Linked DNA regions of Arenibacter algicola. The protein of the gene in region 1 interacts with the protein of each later gene in a pairwise test. Links are inferred from orthologs where the notes say so. Each region holds a gene or a part of one and is shown on either strand. Other genes may lie near its edges.

Evidence for each region.
Region 2: the proteins of dnaA (region 1) and nadE interact in binary tests that used the Escherichia coli proteins (3 or more experiments, as listed by UniProt). The link is inferred for Arenibacter algicola from one-to-one orthologs.

What each region holds. Positions count from the first base shown.
Region 1 is NZ_JPOO01000003.1:1,004,883-1,015,582, forward strand. Bases 3,753-6,634 are described here. They hold dnaA (chromosomal replication initiator protein DnaA), read left to right. Parts: upstream 3,753-4,422; coding sequence 4,423-5,847; downstream 5,848-6,634. Other genes in these bases: U735_RS0114630 (IMPACT family protein), read left to right, coding at 3,753-3,837; U735_RS0114635 (acyl-CoA thioesterase), read right to left, coding at 3,826-4,224; U735_RS0114645 (low molecular weight protein-tyrosine-phosphatase), read left to right, coding at 5,861-6,319; U735_RS0114650 (SAM-dependent methyltransferase), read left to right, coding at 6,330-6,634. Also shown: prmC (peptide chain release factor N(5)-glutamine methyltransferase), read right to left, coding at 1-110; U735_RS0114610 (GNAT family N-acetyltransferase), read right to left, coding at 179-664; bifunctional diaminohydroxyphosphoribosylaminopyrimidine deaminase/5-amino-6-(5-phosphoribosylamino)uracil reductase RibD, read left to right, coding at 707-1,756; U735_RS0114620 (HAD family hydrolase), read left to right, coding at 1,749-2,351; U735_RS0114625 (DMT family transporter), read left to right, coding at 2,353-3,216; more of U735_RS0114630, read left to right, coding at 3,226-3,752; more of U735_RS0114650, read left to right, coding at 6,635-7,052; U735_RS0114655 (hypothetical protein), read right to left, coding at 7,105-7,734; endolytic transglycosylase MltG, read right to left, coding at 7,891-8,934; U735_RS0114665 (GNAT family N-acetyltransferase), read right to left, coding at 8,934-9,458; dapF (diaminopimelate epimerase), read right to left, coding at 9,445-10,227; U735_RS0114675 (S1C family serine protease), read left to right, coding at 10,354-10,700. UniProt on the Escherichia coli protein: Plays an essential in the initiation and regulation of chromosomal replication. Binds in an ATP-dependent fashion to the origin of replication (oriC) to initiate formation of the DNA replication initiation complex once per cell cycle.
Region 2 is NZ_JPOO01000001.1:976,522-986,316, forward strand. What follows is about bases 5,386-8,329. They hold nadE (NAD(+) synthase), read right to left. Parts: upstream 7,280-8,329; coding sequence 6,491-7,279; downstream 5,386-6,490. Other genes in these bases: dnaG (DNA primase), read left to right, coding at 5,386-5,606; U735_RS0104205 (response regulator), read right to left, coding at 5,692-6,321; gldB (gliding motility lipoprotein GldB), read left to right, coding at 7,373-8,329. Outside these bases: tRNA preQ1(34) S-adenosylmethionine ribosyltransferase-isomerase QueA, read left to right, coding at 1-883; 23S rRNA (adenine(2503)-C(2))-methyltransferase RlmN, read left to right, coding at 973-2,019; U735_RS0104190 (polyprenyl synthetase family protein), read left to right, coding at 2,189-3,166; U735_RS0104195 (zinc-ribbon domain-containing protein), read right to left, coding at 3,237-3,503; more of dnaG, read left to right, coding at 3,627-5,385; more of gldB, read left to right, coding at 8,330-8,338; gliding motility protein GldC, read left to right, coding at 8,367-8,702; U735_RS0104225 (GTPase), read left to right, coding at 8,835-9,185; yihA (ribosome biogenesis GTP-binding protein YihA/YsxC), read right to left, coding at 9,215-9,795. UniProt on the Escherichia coli protein: Catalyzes the ATP-dependent amidation of deamido-NAD to form NAD. Uses ammonia as a nitrogen source.

The DNA.
Region 1 (10,700 bases):
AAACCCAAATAATGATCTATTACCAAGTAAAAAAAGCTATCCACCTCTTCTTTTGGGAAAAGCGGATCCAGCTCTAAATGGTAAATGTTTTTGATTTCTTTTAATAACATTCTCAATTTTTGGCAAACATTGTAAACATCATGTACCTAAAAAGGATCCAAAATGATTACAACAGTATCTATAAACTTTTAAGCATCCAAACCGGACATGAGTAATGACCGGTATTGCCCATTGGCTCTTTGATATAATGAAACCCGGACTTTAAATATAATTTTTGGGCGTCTTCCATATAGGGCATGGTTTCCAAATAACAGTGTTCATAGCCATATTCGGTAGCTCTATCCAAACATCTATTTATCATTTTAATTCCCAATCCCCTTCCCCTGGCCTCTTCTAGAAAATACATTTTCTGTAATTCACATACGTTGCCCTCATAATTCTCCAACTGGGCAATTCCGGCACATCCAATAATCCTACCGTTTTCCTCGGCCACAAAATAGTCGGCCCGTGGTACGTCATAATTTTCAAACATTTGATCCAATGCTTTATCGGCATAGGCCGTACCCACTTTAGGAACGCCAAGGTCCTCCAAAACTTTTCTTATTACCCTGGCAACATTCTCATTGTCTTTGGGTTGAATTTCCCTTATGGTAGTGACTAACATATGATTACCAATAATCTACTTATATTGTTCTATTTTTACGAAGTGAAGATACACGAAAAATATATTTCAAGATGTATACAGCTCGCCAAAAATGGCCTGGGAACTACCTTTCCCAATCCCATGGTGGGCAGTGTTATTGTGTATGGAGACAAAATTATAGGAGAGGGCTACACCAGTCCCTATGGTGGCTCCCACGCCGAGGTGAATGCCATAAATTCCGTAAAGGACAAGGCGCTTTTAAGTAAAGCCACCCTATATGTTACCCTGGAACCATGTTCCCATTATGGAAAAACGCCTCCATGTGCAGACCTTATTGTTAAGCATCAAATTCCGAATGTTGTTATAGGCCTTTTGGATCCACATGACAAAGTTGCCGGCAAAGGCATTGAAAAATTAAAAGCTGCAGGCTGCAATGTCACTGTGGGTGTACTGGAAAAAGAATGCACGGAACACCATAAACGGTTCCTAACCTCCCATACCAAAAAAAGACCTTATATTATTTTGAAATGGGCAGAAACGGCCGATGGCTTCATAGCTCCCGCCCAAGATAAAAGAAGTGACAATCCCGAACCTTACTGGATCAGCAATCCTTACTCCCAACAACTGGTCCACCTATGGCGCAGTCAGGAACAGGCCATTTTGGTTGGCACCAACACAGTATTGGTAGATAACCCCAAGTTAAACGTTCGTCATTGGAAAGGCCGGAATCCGATTAGAATTGTTTTGGACAGGGATTTGAAAATCAACAATAAACATCATGTTCTGGATGGAAGCGTAAAAACCATCATTATAACCGCCCAATGTCCCAAAATTCCACATCAGGGAATTTTATATGAGGCTATCGATTTTGAAAATAATTTGGCAACCCAAATTTGTACCATCCTACATAAGCATGAAATTATAAGTGTTATCATTGAAGGAGGGGCACAAACACTACAAAGCTTTATAGACTCCGATTTATGGGACGAGGCTAGAATTTTTAAGGGCAAGAGTCAATTTGGGGAAGGCTTGGAATCTCCTAGGATTCAAGGTGTTCTTCAAAGTGAAACGCAAATAGAATCTGACATATTAACACTCTTAAAACATGATTAAAAACATCATATTCGATTTTGGGGACATCTTCATCAACCTGGACAAACAGGTAGTTTTTAGAGCACTTCAAGATAATGGTATCCAAAAATTTTTACCTAAATACCACACTATTAATGAAGACTTCGAAGTAGGCAAAATTAGTCCTCAGGAATTTGTGGAGAGACTGCAACCTGATTTCCCACACCTTGGCCCCCAAGCGATAACCGATATTTGGAATTCCATGTTGTTGGATTTTCCAGAATATCGCCTAAACTTTTTGGAGAACTTGGCAAAGGAGAACAGTTATAGGCTTTTCCTTTTAAGCAACACCAATGCCTTGCATATTCCTCACGTAATCAAGATCATGGGCAATGAAAGTTTTGGGCGATTTAAAAGTTCGTTTGAGCAGTTTTATTTATCACATGAAATCCAATTGAGAAAACCGAACCACGAAATATTTCAATATGTTCTGGAGCAAAATAGATTGGAACCCAAGGATACACTCTTTATAGACGACACCAAGGAAAATACGGATGCAGCCAGGGAATTGGGCATAAAGACATGGAATCTAATTGTAGGCAAGGAAGATGTGGTTAATTTAAAGGAACGACTATAACATGTTGGATCTAGCCTTAAGTATACTGTTTTCCAGCTTAATTTTTGTGGTTTTCAAACTGTATGATACCTTTAGGATCCAAACTCTTTACGCCATCATAATCAACTATATAGTAGCCTCCGCGGTAGGAATGTTTTTCTACGAAAAAAAAATAGAGTTGCTGGAAATACCTGCAAAACCATGGTTTCTGGGAACTTTGGTTTTGGGAATATTGTTCATACTTGTATTTAACCTCATGGCCGCCACCTCGCAAAAAAGTGGTGTCTCGGTGGCTTCGGTCGCTACTAAAATGTCCTTGGTAATTCCGGTCATATTTGGGCTGTTTGTCTACAATGAAAAACTGGGGGCTTTGAAATCCGTAGGTATACTATTGGCCCTGGCTGCCGTATACTTTGCCTCTATCAAGGAAAAGGATGTCCCCTTAAAGAAGAATATCATTCTATTGCCCACCTTGGTTTTTATTGGTTCCGGGGTAATAGATACCAGTATTAAGTATTTGGAGGAGACCTTGGTCCCCAAGGAGGAGTTTCCTTTATTCTCTGCGGTGGTTTTTGGTTCTGCCGCAACTACAGGGCTGATTTTTATTACGATCAAAGCCTTTAAAAAATGGTTGGCTCCCAATTTAACGACCATTCTCGGCGGAATTACCTTGGGCATTCTAAATTATTTTTCGATATTTTATCTGTTGCGCGCACTACAGCACGAAAATCTAAATAGTGCCTCTGTTTTCACCATAAACAATGTGGCCATAGTTATGTTCTCTACCTTGTTGGGGGTAGTTCTCTTTAAAGAACGCATCAGCATAAAAAATTGGATGGGAATTACACTAGCGATTATCAGTATTCTTCTAGTAGCTTTTTTTTAATAGAACCATATGGATTTGGACGTTTACAAAACCTTAAACACACCTTCGGAGGAAATTTTGTTCAAAGAACGGAAAAGCAAGTTTTTTGGTTACGCCTACCCGATACTGCATGAGGACGAGGTAAAACCCATTATTGAAGAACTCAGAAAACAACATCATACCGCCAACCATGTATGCTATGCCTGGCAGTTGGGAGTTGAAGATGTTAATTACAGGGCCAATGACGATGGTGAACCCAATAATTCCGCAGGAATGCCCATATACGGCCAAATACAGTCTTTTGGAGTAACCAATGTCCTAGTTGCCGTGGCCCGTGTCTTTGGAGGTACAAAACTAGGGGTAGGAGGATTGATATCCGCTTATAGGACAGCGGCACAAATGGCACTGGATTCGGCGGATATAATAGAAAAAACACTTCAGCAACGATATTTGCTTTGTTTTGAATATTCGGAAATGGACAAGGTTATGCGCACCTTAAAGCAGCATCAAATGGAAATTGTTAGCCAGAAAATGGAAATGGATTGCAAAATCGAGATTTCGGTTAGAAAAAACGACGCCCTTCTTACCGAAAATGTTTTTACAGCAATGTATCCCGTAAAAATTAAAAAATTAGATGTCTAGGTTATCCAGAATATAATCTGGACATTTTATGGGCTTATTGGTTTTCATATCCATAAATGCCAGAACCGTGTTGGCTTCTATTAACAATTCTTTGGCCTCATTTCGTATTTCATAGTCAAATTCTATTCTTACCATAGGCCGCTTACGGATATAGGTGGTAACTGTTAAAAGATCGTCATATACTGCCGATTTCTTAAATAAAATGCTTAAAGAAATTACAGGCAACATTATTCCGTTTTCCTCCATCTTTTTGTAGGAAATGCCCATGGACCTTAGCCACTCAACCCGTCCCATCTCCAGATATTGCGCGTAATTCCCGTGATAAACTACTCCCATTTGATCTGTTTCGCCATACCTGACCCTAAAAGAAAATTCATTAAAATCCATGTTATTCCGTGTAAAACCTTTATATTTAAAAGTGTGAAAATAATGTGGTACAACATGAGAAAAAAAAAGAGAAAATTCAACCACTTTGGATTTTTTTTTTAGAATATTTGTTCACATATTTGCCCACTTGATAGTCCCATTTAACCTGGCAGAATATCATCCGTAATTTACACTAACCAAAAAAAGAAAACATTAAAAATGAGTGTTACTGCAACGTCCGTATGGAACCATTGTTTGGACTTTATAAAAGACAATATCCAACCGCAGGCATTCAAAACTTGGTTCGAGCCAATTAAACCTGTTAAGCTTTCCGATAATGCCCTGAGCATTCAAGTTCCCAGTAAATTTTTTTATGAATGGCTGGAAGAGCACTATGTTAAACTATTAAAAGTAGCCCTTACCAAAGAATTGGGTGAGACCGCTAAATTGGTGTACATCATTAAAATGGAAAACACCTATGGCAATCGGGAACCTTTTACAGAAAAAATACCTAGTTCCAATAGATCCCATGTAGAGCCTCAGGAATTGGACGTGGCCATAAAATCCAAAAATCCGGAATTAAAAAATCCATTTGTAATACCTGGGATCAGAAACATAAAGATTGAATCCCAATTAAACCCAAGTTATAATTTTGATAATTTCTTGGAAGGCGACTCCAACCGATTGGCTAGATCGGCAGGAATGGCCGTTGCCAACAAACCTGGGGGAACTTCCTTTAATCCATTATTAGTGTTTGGCGGTGTAGGTTTGGGAAAAACACATTTGGCCCATGCCATAGGCGTGGAAATCAAGGATAAATATCCAGAAAGGACCGTATTATATATCTCTGCTGAGAAATTTACCCAACAATATATTGAATCGGTAAAGAAAAATACTAGAAACGATTTTATTCATTTCTATCAGTTGATAGATGTGCTCATCATTGATGACGTGCAATTTTTATCGGGAAAATCGGGAACTCAGGATGTGTTCTTCCATATTTTCAATCATTTGCACCAAAACGGCAAACAGGTTATCCTAACTTCGGACAAAGCCCCTGTTGATATGCAGGACATTGAACAGCGTTTGCTTTCCCGATTTAAATGGGGATTATCTGCCGAGCTCCAAACACCTGACTACGAAACAAGGATATCGATTTTAAAAAATAAATTGTATCGGGATGGTGTAGAAATGCCAGACGACATTATAGACTACGTTGCCAAGCACATAAAAACCAATATCAGGGAATTGGAAGGAGCAATTATTTCCTTGATTGCCCAATCTTCCTTCAACAAGAAAGAAGTTACTCTGGAATTGGCCCAATTGGTAGTGGAGAAATTCGTTAAAAACACCAAGAGGGAGGTATCCATTGATTATATCCAAAAGGTAGTTTCCGACTATTTCGAAATGGATGTGGCCACTCTACAGTCAAAAACAAGAAAAAGACATATTGTACAGGCCAGACAATTGGCAATGTTCTTTGCGAAAAAATTCACCAAAGCCTCATTGGCAAGTATTGGGTCACAAATTGGAAAAAGAGACCACGCTACAGTGCTACACGCCTGTAAGACCGTAGACAATCTTGCAGAGACCGACAAGCAGTTCCGAAAATATATAGACGATCTAACCAAGAAGTTTTCTTAAAACCTCCATTGCCATGAGAACCAAAGTCCTTATGGTCTGTTTGGGGAATATATGTAGGTCACCATTGGCCGAGGGTATTTTAAAAAGCAAATTGGACAAGGAAACCATACATGTGGATTCTGCGGGTACCGCCAGTTACCATATTGGAAAAAAACCCGATAGCAGATCCATATCAATAGCTAAAAAATATGGAATAGACATTAGTCAGCAGCGATGCAGGCAATTCACCGCCAAAGATTTTGACGAATATGATCTGATTTACGCTATGGATAGAAGTAATTACGAAAACATTGTTGCCCTGGCCGAAAATGAAAACGCGATTGCCAAAGTTAATTTATTACTTCATAGATCAAACGTTACCAGCAAAGAAGTTCCAGACCCCTATTATGGAGGGGAAGATGAATTTGAAGAAGTATTTCAATTAATTGATGCGGCATGCAACCTTATTGCACAGGACATAATTCATAAATAACCTAATCCCTATGGACCAAACAATGGGCAATATTGGAAAATTATATTTAATCCCAACCACCCTGGGCGATAACGAGCCCTTGGAAGTTCTGCCCATATCCATCAAAAGGACCATTGAACAAATTGATCATTACATAGTTGAAAATGAAAAAACGGCTAGGCACTTTATAAAAAAGATCAGTTCCAAAAAATCGCAGCCAAGTCTACATATCAATGTACTTAACAAATTTACGGAACCAGAAATACTTCCCACTTTTTTGGACCCTTGTTTTGAAGGTTATAATGTAGGCATTATATCGGAAGCTGGTTGCCCGGGAATTGCCGATCCCGGTGCCGATATCGTGAGTATTGCCCATCAAAAAGGAGTACAGGTAGTACCGCTGGTAGGCCCCTCCTCTATTTTATTGGCCTTAATGGCCAGTGGTCTAAACGGTCAAAGTTTTGCTTTCAATGGCTATTTGCCTATTGAAGCCGGGGAAAGAAAAAAGAGCATCAAGAGATTTGAAAAACTATCCAGAGATTTTGATCAATCCCAAATTTTTATTGAAACACCCTACAGAAACGATAAACTTTTGGCCGAATTAATAAAAACACTTTCTCCTCAAACCTTGGTTTGCATTGCCTGCGACATAACATTGCCCACAGAGTTCATCGCTACAAAAAAAGTGATGGATTGGCAGAGAATGTCTGTTGACCTTCACAAGAGACCCACTATTTTTATTATTCACGCATAAAAAAACCCTAACATTTTGCTAGGGTCTTTCCATTTTCATAATTACAAATTCTTTATATTCTAGGATTTTTCTTGGGGGTTACATGGGAAATATCGTATCCGGAAAATTTCTTGATATAGTAGGAAACAGATGACCCAAAGTCATCATCTACATTTAATTCACCATTAGATCTTAAATACTTTTTTACATTCCCTGCTCCTGCCAAATGTGCAGCTGCCAGTATACCCGATTCCGTAATCTCCTGACCATTAATTACCAAACCAACAAAACGTTTAATATCCCTTCTCAGAATCCACTTATTTCTGGAAAGATTGGTATGAAATACCCTCTCCTGCAATATTGGATCGTTAAGAAACAATGTAGCGTTGTAAACGCCTAGCAACTCTAGGGTACCTATACCAAATTGATATTTTCCTAGATAACCTAAGGCATTGGTGGTAAAATAATTTCCTTGAGATTCCTTAAAGGCTAAAGCCTCTTTAAACCCGTTGTAGGATGTTCCTAAAAAAGGTGGCGCAGCCATATTCGTTTTTAAAACAGTTCTGTGTTTGGGAAACAAAACTTCGGTAGGTCCATCTACTCTAAAAGCCTCGGGAAGCACCATTTTAACTGGCCTAAACCCATAACTTACAAGAATAAAAATCATGATAACGGGGAACAAATAACTTGTCCACTTTCTCATACATTTGTTTTCTTAAGACTTATAACCAAAAAGGGTTTGCTTAAATTTCACTTTACAAAGATATGCCCGATTTTTAAAAACAGACCTATTTTAACGCAACTTTGTATAAAATGTTATGATTATTGGATAAATAACACAGAAATAAGGATCAGTGGTTCAGCGGTTTATCTTTTGACTGTTTATCCACCGGACATACTGCTCCTTATTTCGGTTATGCTGCGTCAATGTCTTTGCAAACTTGTGATAACCAAAATCTTCCACATTCGCCACAAAATAATAATAGTCATGTTTTTCCGGATTTAAAACAGCATCTATGGCCGAAATATCGGGCATGGCAATTGGTCCTGGAGGCAAACCTCCGTATTTATAGGTATTATAGGGCGAATCCAGTTCCAGATCTTTATACAACACTCTTTTTATAATGGTATCAAAATTCCCCGTATGCAATTTAATGGCATAAATCACTGTTGGATCGGCCTGTAGCAACATCCCCGTAGCCAATCGGTTTAGATATACACCTGCCACCCTAGGCCGCTCATCTACTTTTGCCGTCTCTTTATGTACAATGGATGCCAAGGTAATGACCTGTGAGGAGTTTAGTCCCAGGGATTTCGATTTGGCTATACGTTCTTCGTTCCAAAACCTTTTGTATTCCTTCAACATCCTTTCCCTAAATCCCTCCGCAGAAGTATTCCAGAAAAACTCATAGCTGTTTGGAATATACATGGAAAGTGCCGTTTTATCATTAAACCCATTTGCTTTTAGAAAATCCAGCTCCCCAAAGGCACTCAATAAAGCTGTACTATCCGCCTCGATCTGAAGCGATATCCTACCCGCCAGATCCGCCAGATTCTCCTGGTTGTTAAAAGCAACTTTTACGGGAATATTGCCACTTCTCAGCGAGTTGACAATATCGTTATTGCTCATCCCCTTTTTTATGGCATATTTTCCTGCTTTTATATTGGTGCTGTAGCCTTTTTTATCCGCTGCGGATTCAAAAGTTTTCAGATCCTTCAAAAGGGGTTCCATAATAGACTTAACTTCTTGGAAGTCCGAATTTGAAGGTATAAATACATAGGCAACTTCATTGCCAAATTGCGTATTGGGCACAAAGAAGGCCCTATAAACCATAAAGGCGAATGCACCTCCCACCAACATTCCGGCAATGACGATAACCAATAAAATTCTCTTTATATACATTAGCTATTTATCTTTTGAAACAAGATTTCATTTTTATAAACTCCATTGGAGTAAATCCAATCTTTTTTAACTCCAACTTTCTCAAACCCCAGTTTTGAAAACAAATGTATGCTAGGAGCGTTTTCCTCCATTACATTCACATAAACCTGTCTCATTCCCAATACCAAAAAGGCATAATTGGTTAATATCTCTATGGCTTCAGCACCAACCCCTTTGTTTCTATCCCCCTTCCGGCTAACAATAATACCCATTCCCACTCTCAAATTCTTGGGGTCAAAATCAAATAAATCAATTAAACCCATTACAGTGCCTTCCAAATTGCAAATACACAATCGCAATTGTTTTACCTCATATATATCTTTATGGGCATTTTCCAGGTAAAGTTGTAACACGTGTTTGGAATAGGGTGCAGTGGTGCCGCTTATTTCCCATATCTCGGGATTGTTCTCCAAATCATATAGGAAATCCAAATCTTTGGGCTCCAAGGCCCTTAGGTAAATCTGTTCCCCTTTAAGACTCAACATTTATCTCCCCTTTAAAAACGAGTTGTGCCGGACCTGTCAACCATATATTATCGTATCCATTTGCATTGCTTTTAAATTTCACCTGTAGATTGCCCCCAGGGGTAATGATCTTTACGGAATCCTTATTGGTCTTCCCGGAATGATGCATGGCCAACGCAACGGCAGTTACCCCGGTTCCACAGGAAAAGGTCTCATCTTCCACTCCCCGCTCATAGGTCCTTACATTAAAGGTATCCTCCGTGGCCTGATCTACAAAGTTGATATTGCTTCCTTGTTCACCGTACAAACCATAACGAAGCTTTGCACCTTCCTTGCGGACATCAAAATCCTTAAGTCCGTCTACCAACTGAACATGGTGCGGGGAACCTGTATTGAGAAATAATGAATTGGACTTTTCCTTTATTTCCTTTACATTCTGCATCTCCAAACTAACAATACCATTTGCAATAATCGCATTATGAAGTCCGTCTACCGCCATAAATGATGTATTTTGGTCCACAACCCCCAAATAATGGGCAAAGGCCACAATACACCTGCCTCCATTACCGCACATAGTACCCTGTCTGCCATCAGAATTATAATAGACCATTTTAAAATCAGTGTCCTCGTCATTTTCCAGTAAAATGAGTCCATCGGCACCAATGCCAAATCTTCTATCACATAAAAAAGAGACCAAGCCAACATTTTCCTTTGGAAAAAACTCTTTGCGGTTATCGATCATGACAAAGTCATTTCCAGTTCCTTGGTATTTAAAGAAATTCAGTTGCATATTGTAATTTATAAAGCAAAGATATAATTTTATTAAGGTTTATTTATCAGTTAAAAACTCGTTAAAGCCAAATAATTGCTATAGAATTGTGTTAATTTTACTTTAGCAAATTAAAAAAATGTTTTTATGAAGAAATTTGGAAGTTTATTATTGGTCTCTGTTTTTGCAGGTGCTATTACACTAGGTGCTTACAAACTTTTTTTAGAGAAACCAAATTATGCAGTAATACAGGAGGACAGTGGAGCAAAGATGATTTCATCCAGTTTCACCCCTACTTCCGCAAAGGGTGCGGGCATCAATGAAGTAGATTTTACTATGGCTGCCCAGAACACCGTTAATGCCGTTGTACACGTTAAAAATGTTACCGTGAGCAAGGGTCCATCCAGCATCATGGAATATTTCTACGGTTATAGCGGCAGTCAGACCCCTCAAGTCGGTACTGGTTCCGGGGTAATCATCTCACAGGATGGCTA
Region 2 (9,795 bases), on another replicon or contig:
GGTGCTTAACAATACCAAAGTTTTTCCTGCTAGATTATATGGTAATAAGGAAAAGACAGGTGCTAGAATCGAGGTATTTTTATTACGGGAATTAAACGAGGAACAACGTCTTTGGGATGTGTTGGTAGATCCGGCACGTAAAATAAGAATTGGGAACAAGCTTTATTTTGGTGATGATGAGACTCTAGTGGCCGAGGTAATAGACAATACTACCTCTAGGGGAAGAACATTGAGGTTCCTTTATGATGGTTCATATACCGATTTTAGAAGAAAATTAAAGGAACTGGGTGAAACTCCTTTGCCCAAATATATTAAGCGAAAGGTAGAGGCCGAAGACGAAAAAAGATATCAAACTATTTATGCAAAGCATGAAGGTGCAGTTGCAGCGCCTACTGCTGGTCTGCATTTTTCCAAACATTTGTTGAAAAGATTGGAAATAAAGGGAATCGACTTTGCTGAGGTTACCCTGCATGTAGGTCTTGGGACTTTTAATCCTGTGGAAGTAGAGGATCTTTCCAAACACAAGATGGATAGTGAGGAATTGATCATAGATGAAAAGGCAACTGAAATTGTGAATTCCGCCAAACTTAAGAAGCGTAGGATATGTGCTGTAGGTACAACCGCTATGAGAGCTTTGGAAAGTGCGGTGTCTTCTCAGCAGACGCTAAATACCTTTGATGGTTGGACAAACAAGTTTGTTTTTCCTCCTTACGATTTTAGTATAGCCAATGCCATGGTGACCAATTTTCATTTGCCCAAATCTACTCTCTTGATGATGGTTTCGGCTTTTATGGGACACGATTTGATGAAAAAGGCATATAAAGAGGCAATATTGGAAGGGTATAAGTTTTATTCTTACGGGGATGCAATGTTGATTATATAGGTGTCCAAAAATAATACTAAGATCCCGTCAGTATCGCAGATAATTGTGGATTGACGGGATTTTTTTATAGAATCATTTATCTTTAGGAAGTGGAAGTTGCAAAAAATAAGAAGGATATAAGGGCATATACCAAAGATCAACTTAGGTCGTTCTTTGAATCCCAGGGAGACAAGGCCTTTAGGGGCAACCAGGTCTATGAATGGCTATGGCAAAAATCGGCCCATACCTTTGAGGATATGACCAATATTTCCAAAGAAACCAGGCAGATGTTGGAGGATAATTTTGTGATCAACCACATTAAGGTGGATCAAATGCAACGAAGTAGTGACGGAACCATTAAAAATGCAGTTCGCCTACACGATGATCTCATAGTGGAATCTGTGTTAATTCCTACCAAGACCAGAACAACCGCCTGTGTGTCCAGTCAAGTGGGCTGCAGTTTGGATTGTAAATTTTGTGCTACTGCCCGACTAAAGCGGATGAGAAATCTTAACCCGGACGAGATTTATGACCAGGTAGTGGCCATTGATAATGAGAGCAGGTTATATTTTGATCGTCCTTTGAGCAATATTGTTTTTATGGGTATGGGAGAGCCCTTGATGAATTATAACAATGTACTTAAGGCAATTGATAAGATAACCTCTCCTGAAGGATTGGGGATGTCTCCCAAGCGCATTACCGTGTCTACTTCAGGTGTTCCAAAAATGATACGTAAAATGGCGGACGAGGAAGTGAAATTTAAATTGGCTGTTTCCTTGCATTCTGCCATAGATGAAATAAGGACTTCCATAATGCCCTTTAACGCAACTTTTACCTTGGCCGACCTAAGGGAGGCACTTGAATATTGGTACCAAAAGACAAAAAGTAGAATAACCTATGAATATGTGGTTTGGGAAGGTATTAACAACACCCAAAGGGATGCCAATGCCTTGGTGGATTTCTGCAGGTTTGCCCCCTCCAAGGTTAACCTTATAGAGTACAACCCTATAGACGATGGGGATTTTCAACAGGCAAATAATACTGCCATTGAAATGTATGTCAGAACTTTGGAGCAAAATGGCATAACGGTTACCGTAAGACGTTCCAGGGGCAAGGATATTGATGCGGCCTGTGGGCAGTTGGCCAATAAATCTTAGAGAATCCTGGTCCGAGGCAAGGCAACTTTTACTCGTGTCAATCCCTTATGCAAATTCGCTGAAATCTATAATTTAGGGTTACATTACCATTGTTGGCTGTTAATTACTATGTTTTTTTACCTAATTTTACGCAACTGAACTAGCAATCCAAAACAGCTTAAATAATCCCTTGAAAATTGTATCCCAAATAAAGGAACCGATTAATCAGGAAATGGAACTTTTTGAAAAAAAGTTTTATGAATCCATGTCTTCCAAGGTTGCCTTATTAAATAGGATTACTTACTATATCGTTAACAGAAAAGGGAAGCAGATGCGCCCAATGTTCGTCTTTCTTACGGCGAAAATGTTAAACAATGGTGAGGTAAACGAAAGGACCTATAGGGGTGCATCGGTCATTGAGCTCATACATACGGCCACCTTGGTACATGACGATGTGGTAGACGATAGCAACAAACGCCGTGGCTTCTTTTCTGTAAATGCTTTATGGAAGAATAAAATTGCTGTATTGGTTGGGGATTATCTTCTTTCCAAAGGCCTTCTGCTGTCTATAGATAATGGTGATTTTGATCTACTTAAAATTATTTCTGTCGCTGTACGTGAAATGAGTGAGGGAGAATTGCTGCAAATTGAGAAGGCAAGGCGTTTGGACATTACCGAGGAGGTATATTATGAAATTATAAGGCAGAAGACAGCAACCTTGATCGCTGCTTGCTGTAGTCTGGGGGCCTGTTCTGTAAAGCCGGATTCTCCGGATGTGGAAACTTTTAGGAAATTTGGGGAGCTCATAGGTATGGCCTTTCAAATCAAGGATGATCTGTTCGATTACGGGGAGGAAAGAATTGGCAAGCCTACGGGTATCGACATCAAGGAACAAAAAATGACCCTGCCCTTGATATATGTTCTTAATAAATGTTCCAAGACGGAAAAAAAATGGTTGATCAATTCCATTAAGAATCACAACAAGGATAAAAAACGGGTCAAGGAAGTCATTGCTTTTGTAAAAGCGAACGGTGGTCTTGAATATGCCGTAAAAAAAATGCTGGCCTACAAGGAAGAAGCCTTGGCCTTATTGGATGCCTATCCAGATTCTGAATATAAAAGTTCGCTTAAACTTATGGTGAACTATGTGGTAGACCGTAAAAAGTAAGTCTTTAACTCTGTAATCAGTATGAAATCGGTTTCCGACCACACTTTGGTTTGTGATAATTGAATTAATATTAGTTGGTTTGTTCCAGGCTCTTTCCGGTATCTATACCGCGTTGCATTTCTTCGGTAAATTCATCCTGGTAATAAGTTCTTTTGCAATGGGAACAGCTTATGGAGGAAAAGGAGCCCACTCTAAAAAGGGAAATCCAGAAAAGGTGAAAATGGGTGGTACTTGTTACTGCTGTTAAGGTGTCCTTATTGCCGCAGTAGGGACAGGCCACATTTTGAAGCAATTTTGAAGTTGTTTTTCCGGGTTTGGTTCCTAGAAATAATATCATTTCCTATTGGTTTATTCTTCTAAATGGAAATCGCAATTTAGCAATATTTCTTTTACAAGCATGGTTTTCCTTTTTACAACAGACCTTAAAGTACTATCTTTAACCTTCTAAAAAATGTAAAGATTGATTTCAAAAACCACTATAGATAAAGTATATGAATCAGCCCGTTTGGAGGAGGTCATAGGGGATTTTGTGCAATTAAAGAAATCGGGCTCCAACTTTAAGGGGCTAAGTCCTTTTACCGATGAGCGTAGCCCTAGCTTCATGGTCTCGCCGGTAAAACAGATATGGAAGGATTTTAGTAGTGGTAAGGGAGGGAATGTTGTAGCTTTTTTGATGGAGCACGAACATTTTTCCTATCCTGAGGCTATTAAATATTTGGCCAGAAAGTACAATATTGAAATTGAGGAAACAGAGCTGAGCAACGAACAGAAAGAACAGACCAATGAACGGGAAAGTATGTATCTGGTTTCTGAATTTGCCCAGAAATATTTCTCGGAGGTCTTATGGGAAAGGGAGCAGGGCAAGGCCATTGGTCTAAGTTATTTTAAGGAACGTGGCTTTACGGATGATACCATCAAGAAGTTTGATCTGGGCTATTGTTTGGATCAGTGGGACGGTTTTACCAAAGCAGCCCTCAACAAGGGGTATCAATTAAATTATTTGGAGAAAACGGGCCTTACTATTGTCAAGGACGATGCGGCCGACAAGGATAACAAAAAGACCTTTGATAGGTTTAAAGGGCGAGTTATGTTTCCTATACACAGCATGAGTGGTAGGGTGCTTGGTTTTGGGGGCAGGATATTGACGAATGATAAAAAGGCGGCCAAATACTTAAATTCCCCGGAAAGTGATATTTACCACAAAAGCAAGGTGCTATATGGCATCTACCATGCAAAGCAGGCTATTGCCAAGGAAGACAACTGTTACTTGGTAGAAGGGTATACGGATGTTATTCAGATGTACCAAAGGGGTATTCACAATGTAGTTTCTTCCAGTGGTACGGCTTTGACTTCAGATCAGATCAGATTGATCAATAGGCTCACCAAGAATATAACCGTTTTGTTCGATGGCGATGCGGCTGGATTACGGGCTTCGCTTAGGGGAATAGACCTTATTCTGGAACAGGGGATGAACGTTAAAGTATGTACCTTTCCGGAAGGGGAAGACCCTGATAGTTTTTCCAAGAACAATGACTATGAGGATGTGGTGCTATACCTACAGGAGAATTCCAAGGACTTTATTCAGTTCAAAGCTTCTTTGTTGGTAGAGGAAGCAGCCAACGACCCTATCAAAAGAGCGGATACGGTTAGGGATATTGTTAATAGTATTTCTAAAATTCCAGATAGGATACAGAAGGAAATCTATATACAGGAGTGTGCACAGATTATGAATATTTCCGAGGCGGTTTTGTTCAATACCTTGGCGCAGATTGGGAAAAAGGATGTATCGGATGCCAATAAAAAGATAAAACAGGAGCAGCAGGCCTTTGATGTGGTCAAGAACGAACCATTAAGACAGAAGGTAGATGTGCAATACGAGCTAGAGCGTAAGATTATAGAGGTGTTGCTGCTTTATGGGGATATGGAACAACAATTCGAGGATTTGGTTTTAAAGGAAAATGAAAAGGGCGACTTGGAACTGGAGCCGGAATCTCTGGAGGCCAAAGTTTACGAAAAGATATATCTCGATTTACAGGACGATGAAATTGAGCTTGCCAATGAGCAGTTCAGAAATATTTATTATAGATTGATGGAAGACCTTAATGAGAAGGAAATTTTTTCCATTACCAACTTTATTGCAAATTTGGACCAAGAACTGGCATCGGAAATTTCTTCAATTTTAATGGAAGAAGAAAAGTACGTTCTGCATCGCTGGGAAGAAAAGGATATATATCCGAAAGATAAAAAAGTAGGGATTTCCCAATTGGTAAGCGAAACCATTTTAACGTTGAGATGCTACTTGATTAAAAAGAGGATAGGTTCCCTTCAGGAGAACACCTTAAATAAACAGGAAGGAAATATGGAAACCTTGGAAGAGATTATGAATTATATACAACTCAATGTATTGTTGAACAAAAAGCTCAACAGGGTTCTTTCTTAGGATTTCGGAATAGAGTGGATAAAAAAAGACTGAAGTCCTATTTATTAGGAAATCAGTCTTTTTTATTCTTGATTGGTTATTATATCTAGTACAGTTCCAAAGCTTTGGCCTGCTGTAATAAATCCACTAGGTTGTCAACATTTAGTTTACGCATTAAGCGCGCCTTATAGGTGCTGACCGTTTTTTCGTTTAGATCCAAGCCTTGTGCTACTTCTTTGTTTCGCTTACCACTGGCCAAGAGCTTAAGGACTTCTACCTCCCTTGTGGAAAGTTTTCTAAAGAACCTTCTTGGTTTTTGTGTGCCTTCATCAAAAGCAAGGCGTTGTGCCAATTCGTTGGTAATAAACATATTGCCCTCGCTAACTTTTCGTATAGCGCTTATTATGTAATCTATTTCCGATGTTTTGGATAAGTAGCCAAAAGCTCCTGCACGGATAGTACTTAGGGCATAAACATCTTCAGACTGACCGCTATAGATCAAAACCCGTATATTGGGGTATTCCTTTTTTATTTTTCTAAGGGTTGCAATGCCATTAATTTCGGGGATGTCCATTTCCAGAAGAATTACGTCCGGGGTAAAAAGTTCCAGTTTGTTGAATAATTCCGTGGTGGTAGATGCATCGGCGATAACTTGAATATCGGAAACCGAATCCAAGACTTGTTTTACGCCCATCCGTACTATAGGATGATTATCAGCAATTAAAATTTTGATCATTTTAGGTTATTTTTCTAGATTTCAACATCAATAATCATGTCTAAAAATACTGACATGCAATGTAGGGTTAAAATATCTAATTCGATAAGCAAAGCTTCACTTTTTTATCCAAAACGGAAAATTTTCACATGTTTTTTCGATTTAATCACTTGGTTCTTAGGTGAGAGGTTCATTTTAACGAATTTGGTATTTCACAAACAGGAATTGGAACCATCTTATGTCTGTTTGCGCGGTTAAATCTTTTGTATATCTGAAAAACCTCTTTTTGCCTATCAGAAAAATCCGTCTCCGCTTTTCCTTCTTCGTCCATTTGCATGGCCCATTCCAATTCTGGATAGGATGCTCCTATTTGGTCTTCGTCCGTTCTGTCGTCGCCCCATAGTCCATCGGTGGGTGCGGCCTTAATAATGTCCTCGTTAACGCCAAGGACCTTGGCAATTTCGTAGACTTCGGTTTTTAGTAGATCGGCAATCGGACTTAAGTCTACACCGCCATCTCCATATTTGGTGTAGAAGCCTACGCCGAAATCTTCCACCTTGTTCCCGGTACCAGCTACCAGCAGTTTGTTTAGGGCAGCAAAGTAATATAAGGTGGTCATTCTTAATCTGGCCCTGGTATTGGCCAAGGACATAAACCTATCCTCTTCATTGTCAACGGCGGGCAATGCATCTACCAAACTATCAAAAGTGGGTGTAAGGTTTACCTGTAGTCTTTCAACATTGTTATAGTTCTTTTTTAGCCATTTTATATGTTCGGATGCACGGGTAACTTGGCTTTCGGCCTGGTGTATGGGCATTTCCAAACATAAAAGTTGTAGTCCTGTTCTCGCGCATAGGGTAGAGGTTACCGCGGAATCTATACCTCCGGAAATTCCGATTACAAATCCCTTTATATTTGCGTTGTTGGCATATTCCTGTAACCATGTTACAATGTGGTCTATAACTTTTTCGGTCTGCATATGAACAATTTATAAGGTTTAAAAACTTAACTTTGCACCGTAAAAATAAAGCCTAGAGTTTAATATTTAAAACATTAACCGAATTACTTTAGAATGCGAAAGGCCATATTCCTTGTTTTAATCCCAATTATTATTTTTTGCAGTTGTGATCGCAGCGATAAATTGGCCGATGAGGTCTCTAAAATAAACGTAGATTTAAAGGTTTACAGATTTGATAGGGAGTTTGCAGAAGCTAAACCTTTGGATATTCCTATTCTAAAAGAAAAGTACCCCTATCTTTTCCCTGCCAATTATCCGGATAGCATTTGGGTGGCCAAATTACAGGATACCCTACAAGTAGAAGTTATGGATGAAGTAGGAAAATCTTTCCCCGACTTTGAAAGTGAAAAGGAAGATATGGAGTGGTTGTTTAAGTATATAAAATATTATTTTCCTAATTATACAATACCAAAGGTTGTTACGGTTACCTCGGAGGTAGATTATAATAATAGAATTATTCTAACGGATAGCTTGCTTCTTGTTGGTCTTGATAACTACTTAGGAAGTTCCCATAAATTTTATCAAGGTATTTCCAAATATATCGCTAACGATTTGGATAAACAATACATGACCCGCGACGTGGCAAGTGCATTTGCCAAAGCTGTTGTGGCACCACCGCGCGACCGTACTTTTTTATCGCAACTTGTTTATTACGGTAAAGAACTGTATTTAATGCAGCAGCTTATGCCCCAAAAAAATGAAGCTGTTATTATAGGCTATACACCGGATGAGTTGGATTGGGCAGCAGTGAACGAAGAGCAGGTTTGGCGCTATTTTATTGAACGCGAATTGTTGTACAGCACCAATAGTAAATTGGGACCAAGATTTTTGGATCCAGCTCCTTTTTCCAAGTTTGAATTGGAATTGGACAACGAGTCACCTGGTAAAATAGGGCGATATTTAGGTTGGCAAATAGTCAAGGCCTTTATGGATAACAATAATATTACTTTACAGGAAATGTTGACCCTACCTGAGGAAGAACTTTTCAAAAGGTCGGGGTATAAGCCAAGAAAGCTGTAAGAGTTAATACAAATCAAAAAACAAAGCAATGGCAAAACTACATACATCAGAAATTACGTTACGAGTTGGATTGGACGAAAATAGGGTCCCTGAAGAGCTATGGTGGTCCGCCCAGGATGGGGGTATAGACAATGAAAAAGCCAAGGCAATGCTATTGTCCGTATGGGATAGTAAGAACCAGGAATCTTTAAAGATTGATCTATGGACCAAGGATATGCCGGTAGATGAAATGAAAGTTTTTTTTCATCAAACCCTGGTTTCCTTGTCCGACACTTTTATGAAGGCTACCCAGGATGAAAAAATGACGGCAACCATGAAGGATTTTTGCGATTATTTTGCAGAAAAATTGGAGTTAAAAAAATAGGCACCGATCAAGTTTCTTGCCTGTATCTTGGTTTTAGAGCTATTCCTTTAAGTAGTTTCGGTGTTTACCGACTAAATTGCTGATAGAGATTCTTAATTTGTAATGATGGATGGTACCCTAACAAAGCCTCTTGTGTTTGTATACAATGCCAATTCCGGCTTGGGTAATGCCCTTTTGGACAGTATACATAAAATCTTGGACCCCAACACTTACAATTGTAACCTATGTGCCATAACCTTTGGCTTTTTTTCTGAACATAAGAAATGGAAGGAGTTTAGGAAAGGATCTGGTCTGGAAATGGAATTTCTACATCTGGACGAGTTTAAAAAGCGCTATCCTAACGAAAAACAGGATAGGGAGTCCTTTCCACAGGTCTTCATTTTAAAAGAGGGTAAGCTTCAAGTGTTTCTCCGCAAAGGAGAGATAAATGACATGAAAAGTCAAGAAGATCTAATTTTGGCCATACGGGCAAAGTTATCCTAGATCAAATTTCTGGTAATCAGAAAGTTACTTTAGGTCAATGCCTTGAAGAAATTGGTGTTTAATTCGTCAATAAAGCTTAGTAATTCTTCTTGACCCATACCGTTGGTAGAGGAGGTAACGAAATAATTGGGAGCCTCTTCCCAAACTCCTTCCAATAATTCCTTGATATAGGCATTGACATGGTTTTCTATGGCTTTAGGTTTCAATTTATCCGCTTTGGTGAAAATCATGCAGAACGGAATCTGGTTTTCTCCCATCCATTCCAAAAATTCCATGTCCACTTTTTGAGGTTCATGTCTTATATCGATCAAAATAAATGCACATACCAATTGCTGGCGCTCTATAAAGTAGTCGGTGATATATTTTTGAAAGGTTTTTTTATCTTTTTTGGATACACGGGCATAACCATAACCGGGTAGATCTACCAAAAACCAGTTTTCGTTTATTTTAAAGTGATTTATAAGTTGTGTCTTTCCTGGCCTACCAGATGTTTTGGCCAAACTTTTTCTTTGGGTGAGCATGTTGATCAAGGAGGACTTTCCTACATTGGAGCGACCAATAAATGCGTATTCCGGCAAATGTTCCTTAGGGCAATTTGCTACGTTGGAAT